Regions from separate parts of the Pseudomonas sp. GW821-FHT09C10 genome, predicted to be linked through region 1. Evidence: predicted binding sites of a transcription regulator. Region 1 holds the regulator's gene; each other region holds the start of a gene.
What was found. The regulator FliA, encoded in region 1, starts transcription of late flagellar genes. The targets are predictions, from matches to a motif close to CTAAAGTTTNNNNNNNNNNNGCCGNTAA.
Positions count from the first base shown of each region.

Region 1 (5,211 bases):
CGCCAAGAGTCAAGATACCGCCGCGCTGGTGGCGGCGGTGCGTGTCGGATTGTCCCGCGCCATCGTGCAAAGCATTGTAGGGCTTGACTCCGAGCTGCCTGTGATCACCTTGGAACCAAGGTTGGAACAAATATTGCTCAATAGTATTCAGAAGGCAGGACAAGGCCAGGAAGAGGGCGTTCTGCTGGAGCCAAGCATGGCTGAGAAACTGCAGCGTTCGTTGATCGACGCCGCACAGCGCCAGGAAATGCAGGGCCAACCGGTGATTCTGCTGGTGGCGGGTCCGGTCCGGGCGATGTTGTCGCGGTTTGGACGTCTGGCAGTACCGAATTTGCACGTTTTGGCTTATCAGGAAATTCCTGACAACAAGCAAGTGACTATCGTCGCGACAGTAGGGCCCAACGGCTGAGGGTAGTGGGTTATGCAAGTTAAGCGTTTTTTCGCCGCCGATATGCGTCAGGCCATGAAACTGGTCCGCGATGAGCTGGGCGCCGATGCCGCGATTATCGGTAATCGTCGTATTGCCGGCGGTGTCGAGCTGACGGCTGCCCTGGACTACACCCCCTCGGCATTGGCGCCGCGTGTGCCGAACATGGAGCTCGAAGACGAGCTGCGCAAGACCGCTTCGCGCATCGTCTCGGCCCAGGCTGAACTGAGCATGCGTGGCGACAGCGATGCCTCCACCAATCGCCAGTTGTTCGCCGGCCTGCCGCTGACCGCCGCCGAGCCGCTGGTTGAGCCAACGTTCATCGAACCGCCGCGTCCTGCCGCGCCAGCCCCGGCTGCAGCAGTCGACCAGCGTGTCTTCGACTCGATGCGTTTTGAACTCAACGGCCTGCGCGAGCTGCTGGAAGTGCAACTGGGCTCGCTGGCCTGGACCCAACTGCAAGGCAGCAAACCGCACCAGGCCAACCTGTGGCGCCGCCTGCAACGCATCGGCCTGTCCGGCCCGTTGTCCCGCGACCTGCTGGCCCTGACCACCGAAATCGAAGAGCCTCGCCAGGCCTGGCGCATGTTGCTGGCCCACCTGGCGCGGATGATCGCCACCCCGGAAATCGAACCCCTGGAAGAGGGCGGTGTGATCGCCATGGTTGGCCCTGCCGGCATGGGCAAGACCACCACCCTGGCCAAGCTGGCGGCGCGCTATGTGCTCAAGTACGGCGCGAACAACATCGCACTGGTGAGCATGGACAGCTACCGCATCGGCGCCCAGGAACAGCTCAAGACCCTGGGCCGTATCCTCAATGTGCCGGTCACCCACGTCGACCCGGGCCAGTCCCTGGCCAACGCGCTCGATCCGTTGCTGCGCAAGCGCGTGGTGCTGATCGACACCGCCGGCCTGCAGGCCAGCGATCCGGCGTTGCGCCTGCAACTGGAAAGCCTGGCCGGGCGTGGCATCAAGTCGAAAAATTACCTGGTGCTTGCAACCACCAGCCAGAAACAGGTTCTTACCGCTGCGTACCATAGCTACAAGCGTTGCGGTCTGGCCGGCTGCATCCTGACTAAACTGGATGAAACCGCCAGCCTGGGCGAAGTGTTGAGCCTGGCTATCAGCCATGAACTACCGGTTGCCTACCTGACCGACGGGCCGCGGATCCCGGATGATTTGCATCTGCCGCGCCGTCATCAGCTGGTCAGCCGCGCCGTCAGCGTGCAAATGCAAGAAGAGCCTAGCGAGGAAGCGATGGCCGATATGTTCGCCGACCTTTACCACAACCCGGCAAAACGGGTGGGTTGAGGTGCGATGAACACCGTGAAATGTACCTACATCGATGGTCTGCAAGCGATTCACGCGGCCAAGCCATGTAGCCTGCGTCTAAGCAAGACAAGGTAAAGAAATAAAATGGGCAGCATGCATCCCGTACAGGTGATCGCGGTGACCGGCGGCAAAGGTGGCGTCGGGAAAACTAACGTGTCAGTGAATTTGTCCCTGGCCCTGGCAGAGCTTGGCCGTCGCGTCATGCTGCTGGATGCTGACCTGGGGCTGGCGAACGTCGACGTTCTGCTGGGACTGACGCCCAAACATACCCTGGCCGATGTGATCGAGGGGCGCTGTGAGCTGCGCGACGTGCTGCTCCAGGGCCCTGGCGGGATCCGCATCGTGCCGGCCGCCTCCGGTACCCAGAGCATGGTGCACCTGAGCCCGGCGCAGCATGCCGGCCTGATCCAGGCATTCAGTGACATTGGCGACAACCTCGACGTGCTGGTGATCGACACCGCCGCCGGGATCGGCGAGTCCGTGGTCAGCTTCGTGCGCGCGGCGCAGGAAGTCTTGTTGGTGGTCTGCGATGAACCCACCTCGATCACCGACGCCTACGCCCTGATCAAACTGCTTAACCGTGACTACGGCATGAACCGCTTCCGCGTCCTGGCCAACATGGCCCAGAGCCCGCAGGAAGGCCGCAACCTGTTCGCCAAGTTGACCAAGGTCACGGATCGCTTTCTCGATGTCGCCTTACAATACGTCGGTGCAGTTCCCTACGACGAGTGTGTGCGCAAGGCTGTGCAAAAGCAGCGTGCAGTCTACGAAGCGTTCCCTCGTTCCAAGTGCGCATTGGCGTTCAAGGCTATTGCCCAGAAGGTCGATACCTGGCCGTTGCCTGCCAACCCTCGGGGGCATCTGGAGTTTTTCGTCGAGCGATTGGTGCATCAGACGAGTGCAGGACCGGTGCTATGACAGCGAACGGCTATAACGCTTACAAGAAATCTGCCCGTGACAGCCAGGGCGAGTTGATCGAGCGCTATGCGCCACTGGTCAAGCGCATCGCCTATCACCTGCTGGCACGTCTGCCCGCCAGCGTCCAGGTCGAAGACCTGATCCAGGCGGGCATGATCGGTCTGCTCGAAGTGTCGACCAAGTACGACGCGAGCAAGGGCGCGAGCTTCGAGACGTATGCGGGTATCCGCATCCGTGGCGCGATGCTCGACGAAGTGCGCAAGGGTGACTGGGCGCCGCGTTCGGTGCACCGCAATACACGCATGGTCAGTGACGCAATTCGTGCAATTGAAGCAAAAACCGGTCGCGACGCTAAAGATCACGAAGTTGCGGCCGAACTCCAATTGAGTCTCGACGATTATTACGGGATTTTGAACGATACCTTGGGCAGCCGCCTGTTCAGTTTCGACGACCTGTTGCAGGACGGCGAACACGAAGGGCTGCACGAGGACGGCGCGAGCGCGCATATGGAGCCGTCCCGTGACCTGGAAGATGAGCGTTTCCAGGGCGCGTTGGCGGACGCCATTGCCAACTTGCCGGAGCGCGAGCGGTTGGTATTGGCGCTGTACTACGACGAAGAGCTGAACCTCAAGGAAATCGGTGAGGTCCTGGGGGTCAGCGAATCCCGTGTCAGCCAGTTGCATAGCCAGTGCGCGGCCCGCTTGCGGGGGCGTCTGGGAGAGTGGCGAGCGCGCTGACAGGCAGTGTGGGGAGCATTGCAAAGCGATACCGCGAAGGTGATAGGCCTTCGCGGGCTCGGGCCGTGGTGCCCTTGGCAGTCCTTTTTGTGTAATGCCTGTTGATTGAAATGGCGCGTCCAGGTGCTGGGCGCGTTTAAGACTGCTTGGAGGTCGAATTGGACAAGAACATGAAAATCCTCATCGTTGATGACTTCTCAACGATGCGGCGGATCATAAAAAACCTGTTGCGTGACCTTGGGTTCACAAACACGGTCGAGGCGGATGACGGCCTTACGGCGATTCCGATCCTCAACAGCGGGAGCATCGACTTTCTGGTAACGGACTGGAACATGCCGGGCATGACCGGCATCGACTTGTTGCGCCACGTGCGTGCCGACGAAAAATTGCGCAGCCTTCCCGTGTTGATGGTGACCGCCGAAGCCAAGCGTGAACAGATCATCGAAGCCGCCCAGGCCGGGGTCAACGGTTACGTGGTCAAACCATTCACTGCACAGGCCTTGAAAGAGAAGATCGAAAAGATCTTCGAACGCATCCACGGCTGATGCCATCGCGGGGGAGCTATGGAGCATAAAGAAACGTCACAGGGAGACTTTGAGTCGACCCTGAAAAAGCATGCTCACCAGTTGGTTGACAGCCTTGAAAAAGGCCAGTTCGGCGACGCGGTGCAGTTGATCCATGAGCTCAACCAGACCCGTGACCGCGGCCTGTACCAGGAAGTGGGCAAGCTCACACGCGAGCTGCACAGCGCGATCGTCAATTTCCAGATTGACCCGCACATGCCCCAGGCCGAAGAGATTTCGCAGATCACCGACGCCACCGAACGCCTGTCCTATGTGGTCAGGCTGACCGAGGCGGCGGCTAACCGCACCATGGACCTGGTGGAAAACGCCACGCCCCTGGTCAACGGCATGGCCACGGAAGCCCACGCCCTGAGCGTTGACTGGGGCCGCTTCATGCGCCGTGAAGTCGGTGCGGAAGAGTTTCGTGAGCTGGCCCGTCGGGTCGAAGGGTTCTTGTCACGCAGCGAGCAGGAAAACCGCATGGTTTCCAGCAACCTCAATGACATTCTGCTCGCCCAGGATTACCAGGACCTGACCGGTCAGGTGATCAAGCGTGTGACCCAGTTGGTCACCGAAGTGGAAAGCAACCTGCTCAAATTGGTACTCATGGCCGGCCAGGTCGACCGTTTTGCCGGCATCGAACATGACCGCGAAGCGATCCTCTCTGAAAAAGATCCACAAAAACATCTCGCCAAGGGTGAAGGTCCGCAGATTCATGCCGATAAACGTGAAGACGTTGTGTCAGGTCAGGATGACGTAGATGACCTGTTATCCAGTTTAGGCTTCTAAGGAGCACCCACATGAGCTTCGGCGCCGATGAAGAGATCCTTCAGGATTTCCTTGTAGAGGCCGGCGAAATTTTAGAGCAACTGTCCGAACAACTGGTCGAGCTGGAAAGCCGCCCGGATGATGCGAACCTGCTCAATGCAATTTTTCGCGGTTTTCATACTGTAAAAGGGGGCGCCGGCTTCCTCCAGCTCCATGAGCTGGTGGAGTGCTGCCACATCGCCGAGAACGTGTTCGACATCCTGCGCAAGGGTGAGCGTCACGTTGATTCGGAGTTGATGGACGTGATTCTCGAAGCACTGGATGCGGTCAACGGCATGTTCAGCGAAGTGCGCGAGCGTGCCCCGATCACCGCAGCCACTCCGGAACTGCTGGCCGCCCTGGCGCGCTATGCAGAGCCGGCCGACACCTCGGCAGCGCCGGTGGTCGAAGCCGCACCCGAGCCGGA
Region 1 is NZ_JBWKPE010000012.1:27,673-32,883, reverse strand. It holds gene flhA (flagellar biosynthesis protein FlhA) at 1-409, shown strand, start outside; gene flhF (flagellar biosynthesis GTPase FlhF) at 422-1,738, shown strand; gene fleN (flagellar synthesis regulator FleN) at 1,844-2,677, shown strand; gene fliA (RNA polymerase sigma factor FliA) at 2,674-3,414, shown strand; gene AC07OT_RS21645 (chemotaxis response regulator CheY) at 3,585-3,959, shown strand; gene AC07OT_RS21640 (protein phosphatase CheZ) at 3,978-4,766, shown strand; gene AC07OT_RS21635 (chemotaxis protein CheA) at 4,778-5,211, shown strand, end outside.

Region 2 (5,211 bases), on a different contig from region 1:
GCGATCAGGTCAACCCCATGGCCCTCAGTCCCGACGGCAAGACCTTGTTCGCGGCCCTGCGGGTCAAACCGTTTCAGGTCCAGGGCTTCAGCATCGACCCGACAACCGGCCGCCTGACGCCGCAGTCCAAGGCGCCGCTGGCCGAAAGCATGGCGTACCTGGCCACCGACCGCGCCGGGCGCTATTTGCTCGCGGCGTCCTACGGTGCCGACACCCTCAGCGTCCAGCCCATCGTCAAGCCCGACCCCATCCGCACCTACAAAACCGGCCTGCATGCCCACTCGCTGCGCACCGACCCCAGCAATCGCTTTGCCTACGCCGGCAACCTGGGCACGGACCATGTGCTGCAATACCGCTTCGACGCCGCCACCGGCGCACTCACCCCGATCGGCAGCGGCTTCGTGAGCGTGCCGGCCAATACCGGGCCTCGGCACCTGGCGTTTTCGGCCAACGGCAAGTACCTGTATGTGGTCGGTGAAATGAGCGGCACCGTCACCGCGTTTGCCATCGATGACGGCACCGGTGCGCTGACGCAGATCGGCGTGGCCAATGGCATTCCCGAGCGTTTGAAACTGGCCCATGGTGAAGTGCGTGACGCGCGCAACAATGACCTGAAAGACGACCCGACGCCGCGCATCTGGGCGGCCGACCTGCGCCTGTCGCCGGACGGCAGGCTGTTGCTGATGAGCGAGCGCACCAGCAGTTCGGTGTCGGCGTTTGCGGTGGATACCGCCACCGGCGGCCTGCGCTATGTCGACAACTACCCGGTCGAGGAGAAGCAGCCGCGCAATATCGCGTTCTCCCCCAACGGGCATTGGCTGCTGGTGACCGGCGAGAAAAGCGACAAGGTCGGCACCTATGCAGTCAGCGCCAGCGGTGCGTTGAAGCGGGTGGGGGAAGCGGCGTCGGGCAAGGGGGCGCTGTGGATTGAGGTGCTGCATACCTCGGCCAACTGACCTGAACCTGTGTGATTATCCCTTGGGGAGGCTTGGACGAGGTATGACCCGCGTCCAGGCCTCAAATGTGTAAACGATGTCCCCGGTTTCAGATGTAAACGATGTCTACGGTTCTACACCCCCACAGGGTTGGATCTTGAGGGTGTACAGGCCTCAGCTCAGGCGAAACCGTGCGGTGTTATCACTCAACGCCTGGCTGCCCTTGCTCAAGGTGTCCGCCGCACGGTTTACCGCGCGGGCGCCGTCCAGCAGGCGCCCGGCGGCCTGGTCGACTTGCTGGATATTGCCGCTCACTTCGTCCGCCGTCGCCGCCTGCTCCTCCACCGCCGTGGCGATTTGCGCCAGGGTGTCGGTGACGTTCTGCACCGCGCCGGCTATCTCGCCCAGGCGCGTGCCCAGGCCGGTGACGGACTCGGCATCGGTCAACGCCTGCTCGCATGCGGCGCCCATCAGCGTCACCGCCTGGCTCACGGTGGCGCGCAGGCTGTCGACGGTGCCGGCGATCTGCGCCGTCGACGCCTGAGTGCGTTGCGACAGGCTGCGCACTTCATCGGCGACCACCGCAAACCCTCGGCCCTGCTCGCCTGCGCGGGCGGCTTCGATGGCTGCGTTGAGCGCCAGCAGGTTGGTCTGCTCGGCAATGCCGCGAATGGTGTCGACCACCGATTGAATCTGCTGGCCTTGCTGGCTGACCTGCTGCAAGGCGTCCGAGGTGTCGGTCAGGCGCTGGTTGAGCTGCTGGATGCTGGCGGTGGTACGCTGGCTGTCGCGGCTGCTGTCTTCGGCGATGCGCCGGGTCTGCTGGGCACTGCCCGAGGCCTGCTCGCAGCTGCGCGCGACGCCCATGGACGTGGCGGCCAACTGCGTGGCGGCGGCGGCGATCTGGCTGATCTGGTGCTGCTGGTCCTCGACTTCGCTGAGGGTGCTGCCCGATTGCGAATTAAGGGTGAGCACCGCCGAGCCGAGTTGCTGGGTTTCGTGATTGACGCCGAGCAGGCTGGTGCGCAATTGCACCACCGCGACGTTCAACGCGGTGCTGATCGCCGCGAGTTCGTCGCGCCCTTCCACCGCCACTTCCACGCACAGGTTGCCGTCGCGCAGGGACTCGGCCAACGTGGTAATGCCGCTGGCACTGCGACGGATGGAGGCTTGCAGGCACATGAACAGGTACAGCGCCGCCAGGGCCAACAGGCTGAATGTCGCCGCCATCGGGATGAATTGCTTGAGTGAACGGTCGTGGTAATAGCTCAGGCGCGCGTCCAGAGAGGTCAACGACTGCTTGCGCAGCGCGCCGAGGCTGCCGAGCATGGCGTCGACACTGCGGTCGAAGGCGGCGGTGTCGAGCTTGATGGTGCCGCCAAACACGCCGTCGTCGAGCACCTTGAGTTCGTTATCCAGCACTTGCAGGCTGTTGTCGTACTGTCCGGTCCAGGGTTCCATGCCCGCGAACTGCTTGGCCTTGAGCGAAGAGGCGGCCTTGGTCAACTGGTCGCGCGCATCGCCGATGCGGCTGCGCAAGTCGCGCATCTGCAAACGGCTCTGTAAGGTGAACTGTCCCGAAGAAATGGACGACTGCCCCACGCTGGCCATGCGACCGATGCGCTCGATCAGGTCGGGCGCGTGCTGGGTGCCCATCTGCATGAGCATGTAGGTTTCCAGCCACGGGTCGAGGATCAGCCCGGCGTCCAGGGCGATCTGTTCGCGCAGCGCCTGCATGGCCGTCAGCGCGGTGGTGAAGCGGTCGTAGCCGTCCGGCCACCACCCGACGGTGCGCAGCGATGACGAATCCATGCCCTTGACGGTGCCCTGCAACGCTTCGAAGCGGGCCATGACATCAGCGCTGGCGTTCTGGGTTTTCAACGCCTCGCCGAGGGCTTGCAGGCTTTGCAGGATCAGCGGGAAATTGGCATCGACGTTATCCATCGCCGCCTTCGCTTCCGGTGTCGGGGCGTGCAGGATGTCCGCCGCCTTCCAGCGCGCCGCCAGGTTACGTTGCGCCGTCAACTGGCCGTCCAGTGCATCCAGGGCCAACAGCTGGCGAACGCCGGACTGTTCGTTGGAAATCACGCTTAATTTGTCGCGATAGTCCTGGCCGATCATCCACAGGCTGCCCGCCAGGGGCAGCATGAACAGGAAGAACAGGATCTGGAACTTACGTGCGAAGCCGAAACGTCCGAGCAGGCGGATACCGGGTGATAAAAGGCTGTGCATGTCCACTCCCAAAAACAACCCACGCGTTAGACGGCAGGCGAAGCCTTGAAATGACTAACGGCAAAATGCCATGTCATTGATTAGGTTGGCACTAGCAAGATACGGGCCGCTGCTGCACAGCCCTGAAACAGGGCACGCGACGCGCCAATACGGCCCGAGGCGTGCTCGAAAATGGGGCGAAAGCACCCAGTTGCGACACAGGCATCGTCACCTGCGGAGACGACCACCCGAGGCGCGCACTGAAACGCCCTCAATCACCACAGCCTATCGGCCGCACACGGGAAGAACTTGAAGGGGATACGCCGGACTGTTCACGCCAGCAGCCGGGTAATCCACTGGACCTGCTCGGCGATGGCTTGCGCCTTCGCCTGCGGCACCCGCTGCCGAGCCTGTTCAAAGCCCGCCAGGGTACGTTTTTTCAGGCGCAACGCACGCTGCCACTTGGCGAGGAACGCCGGGCTGCGGGCCTGCAGGTGCATGGGGCCGAAGTACAGCTCCTCAGCGCTGTACACCACGGGTTCGGCGCGCTCGGCCATGATGATTTCATAGTAGAAGCGGTTTTCGTGCAGCAGCTCCTCACTGAGGATGCGGTAGCCGTTGCTCATCAACCAGTAGCGCAACGGCTGTTCGCCGCCGTTGGGTTGCAGGATCAGACGTTCGCGGCCGCTGAGGTGGGCCTTGCCGCTGTCGAGGATGTCGCGGATCGTCTCGCCGCCCATGCCGCAGACGCTGATCGCGGTGATCGCGTCCGCCGGCTCTATCGCCGCCAACCCATCGGCCAGGCGCACCGTGACGTGCTGCTCCAGGCCATTGTCGCGCACGGTGCGCTGCGCCGCGTGGAACGGCGTGCTCGCCACCTCGCCCGCCACCGCCGCCTCAATCACGCCACGGCGCATCAAGGCCACCGGCAGGTAGGCGTGGTCCGAGCCGATATCGGCCAGCCGCGCGCCCCTCGGCACCTGCGCGGCCACACGCTCCAGGCGCATGGACAAGGTGTGTTCGTTCAACCTGCGTTCCTTTTTATTCGCCGGAAAATCGATCCCGGCTGTTGGTCAGATGCAACACCATCGCCGCCCTTGCGGCATCCGGATCCTGGCGCTTGATCGCGTTGAAGATCGCCTCATGCTCCAGGTTCGCCAGTTGCCCGAGCTTGGCAAAGTCCGCCCCGCCGCGCTCGTCACCCTTCACCTGGGTACGCGGAATCATCGCATTGCCCAGGTGCTGCATGATCTCGGTGAAGAACGTGTTGCCGGTGGCTTCGGCGATCAACTGGTGAAAACGCTTGTCCTCTTCCACGCAGCTGTCGTTGTTGGCCAGCGAGGCCTGGTAGTCGTCGAGAGCGGCGCGCATGTGGGCCAGCTGCGTGTCGGACCTGCGCACGGCGGCCAGCGCCACCGCCTGCACTTCCAGGCCCAGGCGCAGCTCGAGCATGTTGCGCACGCTGGCGACGGTGTCCACATGCAGGCGCAAGCCTCGCTGGGCCTGTTGCGCCAGCACAAAGGTGCCGATGCCATGGCGCGTCTCCACCAGCCCCGAGGCTTGCAGCTTGGACAGGGCCTCGCGCACCACAGTCCGGCTCACCCCATGCTCGAGCACGATGGTGGATTCGGACGGCAGTTTTTCACCGGGCTTCAACTGCCCAAGCAGGATGCGCTGGGTCAGGGCGTCGAGCACGCCTTGGGCCAGGTTGTTGGAGCGTCTACGGACGGGAGGTCCACTGTCAATGGGCATCGTTGCGGGTCCACGGGGTTGGGCTGGAGGGAGCTTAACATCCCGATCGGGCACGAGGCGGGGTTGATTCAAAAGTCAGCCGACTTGTATGACAACCAATCTTAGCCCTGCCTTATCTCATCATCGTCACCCTGAAGAACTCGCGACAGCCAGCGCTCTTCAACGCGCCAAAAAACCCAATAAACATTAAGAAAATAACCAAAATACCCGATAACCGTACGGTCTTATAAGAACAAATCACTCACGACCGTATTGCGAACCTCAGAAACTCACTTGTATGATGTCTATCAACAAGACACGCAAACCCGCATAA
Region 2 is NZ_JBWKPE010000016.1:140,644-145,854, reverse strand. It holds gene AC07OT_RS26060 (lactonase family protein) at 1-956, shown strand, start outside; gene AC07OT_RS26055 (methyl-accepting chemotaxis protein) at 1,110-3,167, opposite strand; gene AC07OT_RS26050 (tRNA (adenine(22)-N(1))-methyltransferase) at 3,479-4,174, opposite strand; gene AC07OT_RS26045 (FadR/GntR family transcriptional regulator) at 4,188-4,898, opposite strand.
Region 2: the regulator FliA is predicted to act here: its motif matches at 3,432-3,459, upstream of AC07OT_RS26055 (methyl-accepting chemotaxis protein).

Region 3 (5,211 bases), on a different contig from region 1:
AACGCCGGTGGTTTCACGCACTTCCTTGTAGCTGCAGCAACCTTCATAGATTGCTTCGCGGATTTGTCCGTCGGTGACGCCGGTACACAGGCACACATACATAAGGGAGAACCGTCGCGGGTTTAAGGCTTAAGTGCGATGGATCTTAATGTTAACGAGAATGATTGTCAAAGTAGATTCGTAGGGTATTCGCCTGCACCGCCCTCACGCTGACGAACGGTTTTTTCAGTGTATGATGGTCGGTCTTCACGAAGCGTGACTGCGTCACAGGGCTGTCGCTTGAATGCGGCAGACTCAAGGCCGGTCCTTTTACTTCAATCGTCACCCTTACATCAGGAGATATCCAATGAGCGTACTCGTCGGCAAACAAGCCCCGGATTTCGACGTACCTGCCGTGCTCGGCAATGGCGAAATCGTTGACAGCTTCAAACTGTCTGAAGCCATCAAAGGCAAATACGGCCTGGTGTTCTTCTACCCGCTGGACTTCACCTTCGTCTGCCCTTCGGAGCTGATCGCTCTGGACCACCGCATGGACGATTTCAAGGCACGTAACGTTGAAGTGGTTGCCGTTTCCATCGACTCCCATTTCACCCACAACGCCTGGCGCAACACGGCCATCAACGATGGCGGCATCGGCAAAGTCAAATACACCATGGCTGCCGACATGAAGCACGACATCGCCAAGGCCTACGACGTTGAGTCCGAAGGCGGCGTGGCGTTCCGTGGCGCGTTCCTGATCGACGACAAGGGCGTTGTGCGCTCCCAGATCATCAACGACCTGCCGCTGGGCCGTAACATGGAAGAGCTGATCCGTCTGGTCGACGCCCTGCAATTCCACGAAGAGCATGGCGAAGTCTGCCCTGCCAACTGGAAAAAAGGCGACAAAGGCATGAACGCTTCGCCAGAAGGCGTTGCGGCTTACCTGACCGAGAACGCTGGCAAGCTGTAAGCCGGATTCGCGGGACAAAAAAAACCGGCCTGAGAAGGCCGGTTTTTTCATGCGCGGGATTTGACCTCAGTCGCCGAAGTCTTCCCAGCCGCCCATCTGCTTCCAGCGGTTGACGATGCCGCAGAACAGCTCGGCGGTCTTCTCGGTGTCGTAGCGGGCCGAGTGGGCTTCGCGACCGTCGAAGTCGATTCCGGCCGCCTGGCAGGCCTTGGCTAATACCGTCTGGCCATAGGCCAGACCAGCAAGGGTGGCAGTGTCGAAACTGGAGAACGGGTGGAACGGATTGCGCTTCATGTCCAGCCGCGTCACGGCGGCGTTGAGGAAGCCCAGGTCGAAGCTGCTGTTATGCCCGACCAGGATCGCGCGCTTGCAGCCATTGGCCTTCAAGGCCTTGCGTACGCCACGGAAGATATCGGTGAGTGCCGCCTCTTCGCTGACGGCCATGCGCAGGGGATGATCCAGCTTGATCCCGGTGAACTCCAGGGCTGCCGCTTCGATATTGGCACCTTCAAACGGCTCGACGCGGAAGAAGTGGGTGTGCTCCGGATACACAAAGCCCTGTTCGTCCATGCCGATAGTCGTTGCGGCGATTTCCAGCAGTGCATCGGTGGCGCAATTGAAGCCGCCGGTTTCTACGTCGACAACGACGGGCAGGTAGCCGCGGAAACGTTCGGCCATCGGGTGGCGCGAACCACCACCGCCACCGTGTTCCTGGTCGTCATCGTAATGGTCTTCACTCACTTGCTTTCCTCCAGCAGGCGCCAGCGCAGTGTTTCACCGGCGCGCAGCGGGATAACGGTCAGCTCGCCAAATGGCAGGCTGGCAGGGGCGGTCCAGTCTTCACGGACCAGGGTGATACGGTCGGTATTCGCCGGCAGGCCATAGAATCGCGGGCCATTGAGGCTGGCGAAACCTTCGAGTTTATCCAGGGCGTTGCGCTGTTCGAACGCTTCGGCATACAGCTCGATGGCGGCAAACGCGGTGTAGCAACCGGCACAACCGCAGGCGGCTTCCTTGGCGTGCTGGGCGTGGGGCGCAGAGTCGGTGCCGAGGAAGAACTTCGGATTACCGCTGGTCGCGGCATCCAGCAAGGCCACCTGGTGGGTGTTGCGCTTGAGGATCGGCAGGCAATAGAAGTGCGGCCGAATCCCGCCCACCAGCATGTGGTTGCGGTTGTACAGCAGGTGATGGGCGGTGATGGTTGCGCCGACGTTGGCCGAGGCCTCGGTGACGAACTGCACGGCATAGGCCGTGGTGATGTGCTCGAACACCACCTTGAGGGTCGGGAACAGCTCGACCACGCGGCGCATGTGCTCATCGATGAAGATTTTTTCGCGATCGAAGACGTCCACGTCGCCACGGGTGACTTCACCGTGGATCAGCAGCGGCATGCCGACTTCGGCCATGGCTTCGATGGCCGGCAGGATCTTGTCGATACTGGTCACGCCGGAATCGGAGTTGGTGGTCGCGCCGGCCGGGTACAGCTTGGCGGCGTGCACGAAACCGCTGGCCTTGGCCTGGCGAATTTCTTCGGGCTGGGTGCGGTCGGTGAGGTAGAGCACCATCAACGGTTCGAAGCGGCTGCCGGCCGGCCGTGCAGCGAGGATGCGCTGGCGATAGGCGTCGGCTTCGGCGGCGTTACGCACCGGTGGTACCAGGTTAGGCATGATGATGGCGCGGCCAAACGTACGCGCTACATCGGCCACGGTTTGGGGCAACGCAGCACCATCGCGAAGATGAATATGCCAGTCGTCGGGACGCAGCAGGGTCAGGCGGTCGGACATTGGGGATTCCAGGCGGGTCAATCTGGTGGGAATGCTACCGGAAAAGACTCTTGCAGGCACTCGCTATCAAGTTTTGCAGGATGCATCCGATAGCCTTTCGTATGCCTTATCGATGTATGACGCTTTGAAGTGTTGTAGAAACCAGTGGAGCCTCCCGTGCGCCAGCATTATCTAGCCCTGCTCAGTGTGTTCGCCAGCCTGCCTGCTATGGCCCTCACGTTCCAGACTCGTCTGGAGAACATTGAGTGGAAGGTGGAGGGGGACAAGTTCGAGTGCCGCCTGACCCAACCGATCACCGACTTCGGTTCGGGTGAGTTCGTGCGCCGGGCCGGCGAGCAGGCGACGTTTCGTCTGAAAGCCTATAACGGGTCGCTGGGCGCAGGGTCGGCCACCTTATTGGCCGCCGCAGCCCCCTGGCAGCCCGGCCGGGGTGACATCAATCTCGGCGCCGTACGTGCCGGCAGCGGTGATGTGCTGTTCAACAGCTCTCAGGCCCAGGCCGGGCGTCTCTTCAACGGTTTGCTCGATGGACGCTCGCCCACTGTGCGGCACTATGGACGCGAGGGTGGCTATTCGGAGATTCGCTTGCTGCCGGTGAAATTTAACAAGGCCTACAGCGACTATCAGCTGTGCACCGCCAAGCTGCTGCCGATGAATTACGATCAGGTCAAGCAGACCGAAGTGGGCTTCCCCGGTGGCGGCATCGAGCTGGACGCTGCGGCAAAGCAGAAGCTGGCGGTGATTCTCGAATTCATGAAGGCGGACCCTACCGTCAACCATATCGAATTGAACGGCCACTCGGACAACAGCGGCAATCGCCTGAGCAACCGTGATGTTTCACGCCGTCGTGCGCTGGCGGTGATGGACTACTTCAAGGCCAACGGTATCCCGGAGTCCCAGATTACCCTGCGGTTCCATGGTGAAAGCTACCCCTTGGCGCCCAACACCACTGCTGCCAACCGGGCCCGTAATCGTCGTGTGAATATTCAGCTCGAACGCGTGGCTGCCCCTGAGAAACCGGCCCCCCAGGCCACGGGCCCGAGCAACCCGGCACACACCTCCTGACGTGCGACCATCGGTCGCTCGCTCGACATAATCTGTCGCTTTATCTTCATTTGCTGTCGCGCCCCTGTAAATTCACGGTTTTGATCGGTAGAATCGACGCCTTTCCGTACAACCCCGTGGAGTGATGGCATGGCCGACGTAAACAAGGTCGTTCTCGCGTATTCCGGCGGCCTGGACACTTCGGTGATCCTCAAGTGGCTGCAGGATACTTATAACTGTGAAGTGGTGACCTTCACCGCTGACCTGGGTCAGGGCGAAGAGGTCGAACCTGCACGTGCCAAGGCGCAAGCCATGGGCGTGAAAGAGATCTACATTGACGACCTGCGCGAAGAGTTCGTCCGCGATTTCGTCTTCCCGATGTTTCGCGCCAACACTGTCTACGAAGGCGAGTACCTGCTGGGTACTTCCATCGCACGTCCGCTGATCGCCAAGCGCCTGATCGAAATCGCCAACGAAACCGGCGCTGATGCCATTTCCCATGGCGCTACCGGCAAGGGCAACGACCAGGTGCGTTTCGAACTGGGTGCCTACGCGCTCAAGCCTGGTGTGAAAGTGATTGCCCCGTGGCGTGAATGGGACCTGCTGTCCCGTGAAAAGCTGATGGATTACGCTGAAAAGCACGCGATCCCGATCGAGCGTCATGGCAAGAAGAAGTCCCCGTACTCGATGGACGCCAACCTGCTGCACATCTCCTATGAAGGCGGTGTGCTGGAAGACACCTGGACCGAGCACGAAGAAGACATGTGGAAATGGACCGTCTCCCCGGAGAACGCTCCAGACAAGCCGCAGTACCTGGAACTGACCTACCGTAATGGCGACATCGTCGCGCTGGACGGCGTGGAAATGACCCCGGCCACCGTATTGGCGACCTTGAACCGTATCGGTGGCGAGCACGGCATCGGCCGCCTCGACATCGTCGAGAACCGCTATGTGGGCATGAAGTCCCGTGGCTGCTACGAAACCCCGGGCGGCACTATCATGCTGCGTGCTCACCGCGCCATCGAGTCCATCACCCTGGACCGTGAAGTGGCTCACCTCAAAGACGAGTTGATGCCCAAGTACGCCAGCCTGATCTATACCGGCTACTGGTGGAGCCCTGAGCGTCTGATGCTGCAACAGATGATCGACGCCTCCCAGGCCCACGTGAACGGTGTTGTGCGTCTGAAATTGTACAAGGGCAATGTGATTGTTACTGGCCGCAAGTCCGATGACTCGCTGTTCGACGCCAACATCGCCACCTTCGAAGAAGATGGCGGCGCCTACAACCAGGCCGACGCAGCGGGCTTTATCAAGTTGAATGCATTGCGCATGCGCATTGCTGCCAACAAAGGTCGCTCGTTGTTCTGAGTGTTTAGCTCGTTGTAAAAAAATGGCCCCTTTTTCAAGGGGCCATTTTTTTTGGCCTGGTATTTT
Region 3 is NZ_JBWKPE010000002.1:149,280-154,490, reverse strand. It holds gene AC07OT_RS04475 (bacterioferritin-associated ferredoxin) at 1-102, opposite strand, end outside; gene AC07OT_RS04470 (peroxiredoxin) at 347-949, shown strand; gene rnt (ribonuclease T) at 1,016-1,690, opposite strand; gene pyrC (dihydroorotase) at 1,687-2,733, opposite strand; gene AC07OT_RS04455 (flagellar protein MotY) at 2,890-3,798, shown strand; gene AC07OT_RS04450 (argininosuccinate synthase) at 3,928-5,145, shown strand.
Region 3: the regulator FliA is predicted to act here: its motif matches at 2,799-2,826, upstream of AC07OT_RS04455 (flagellar protein MotY).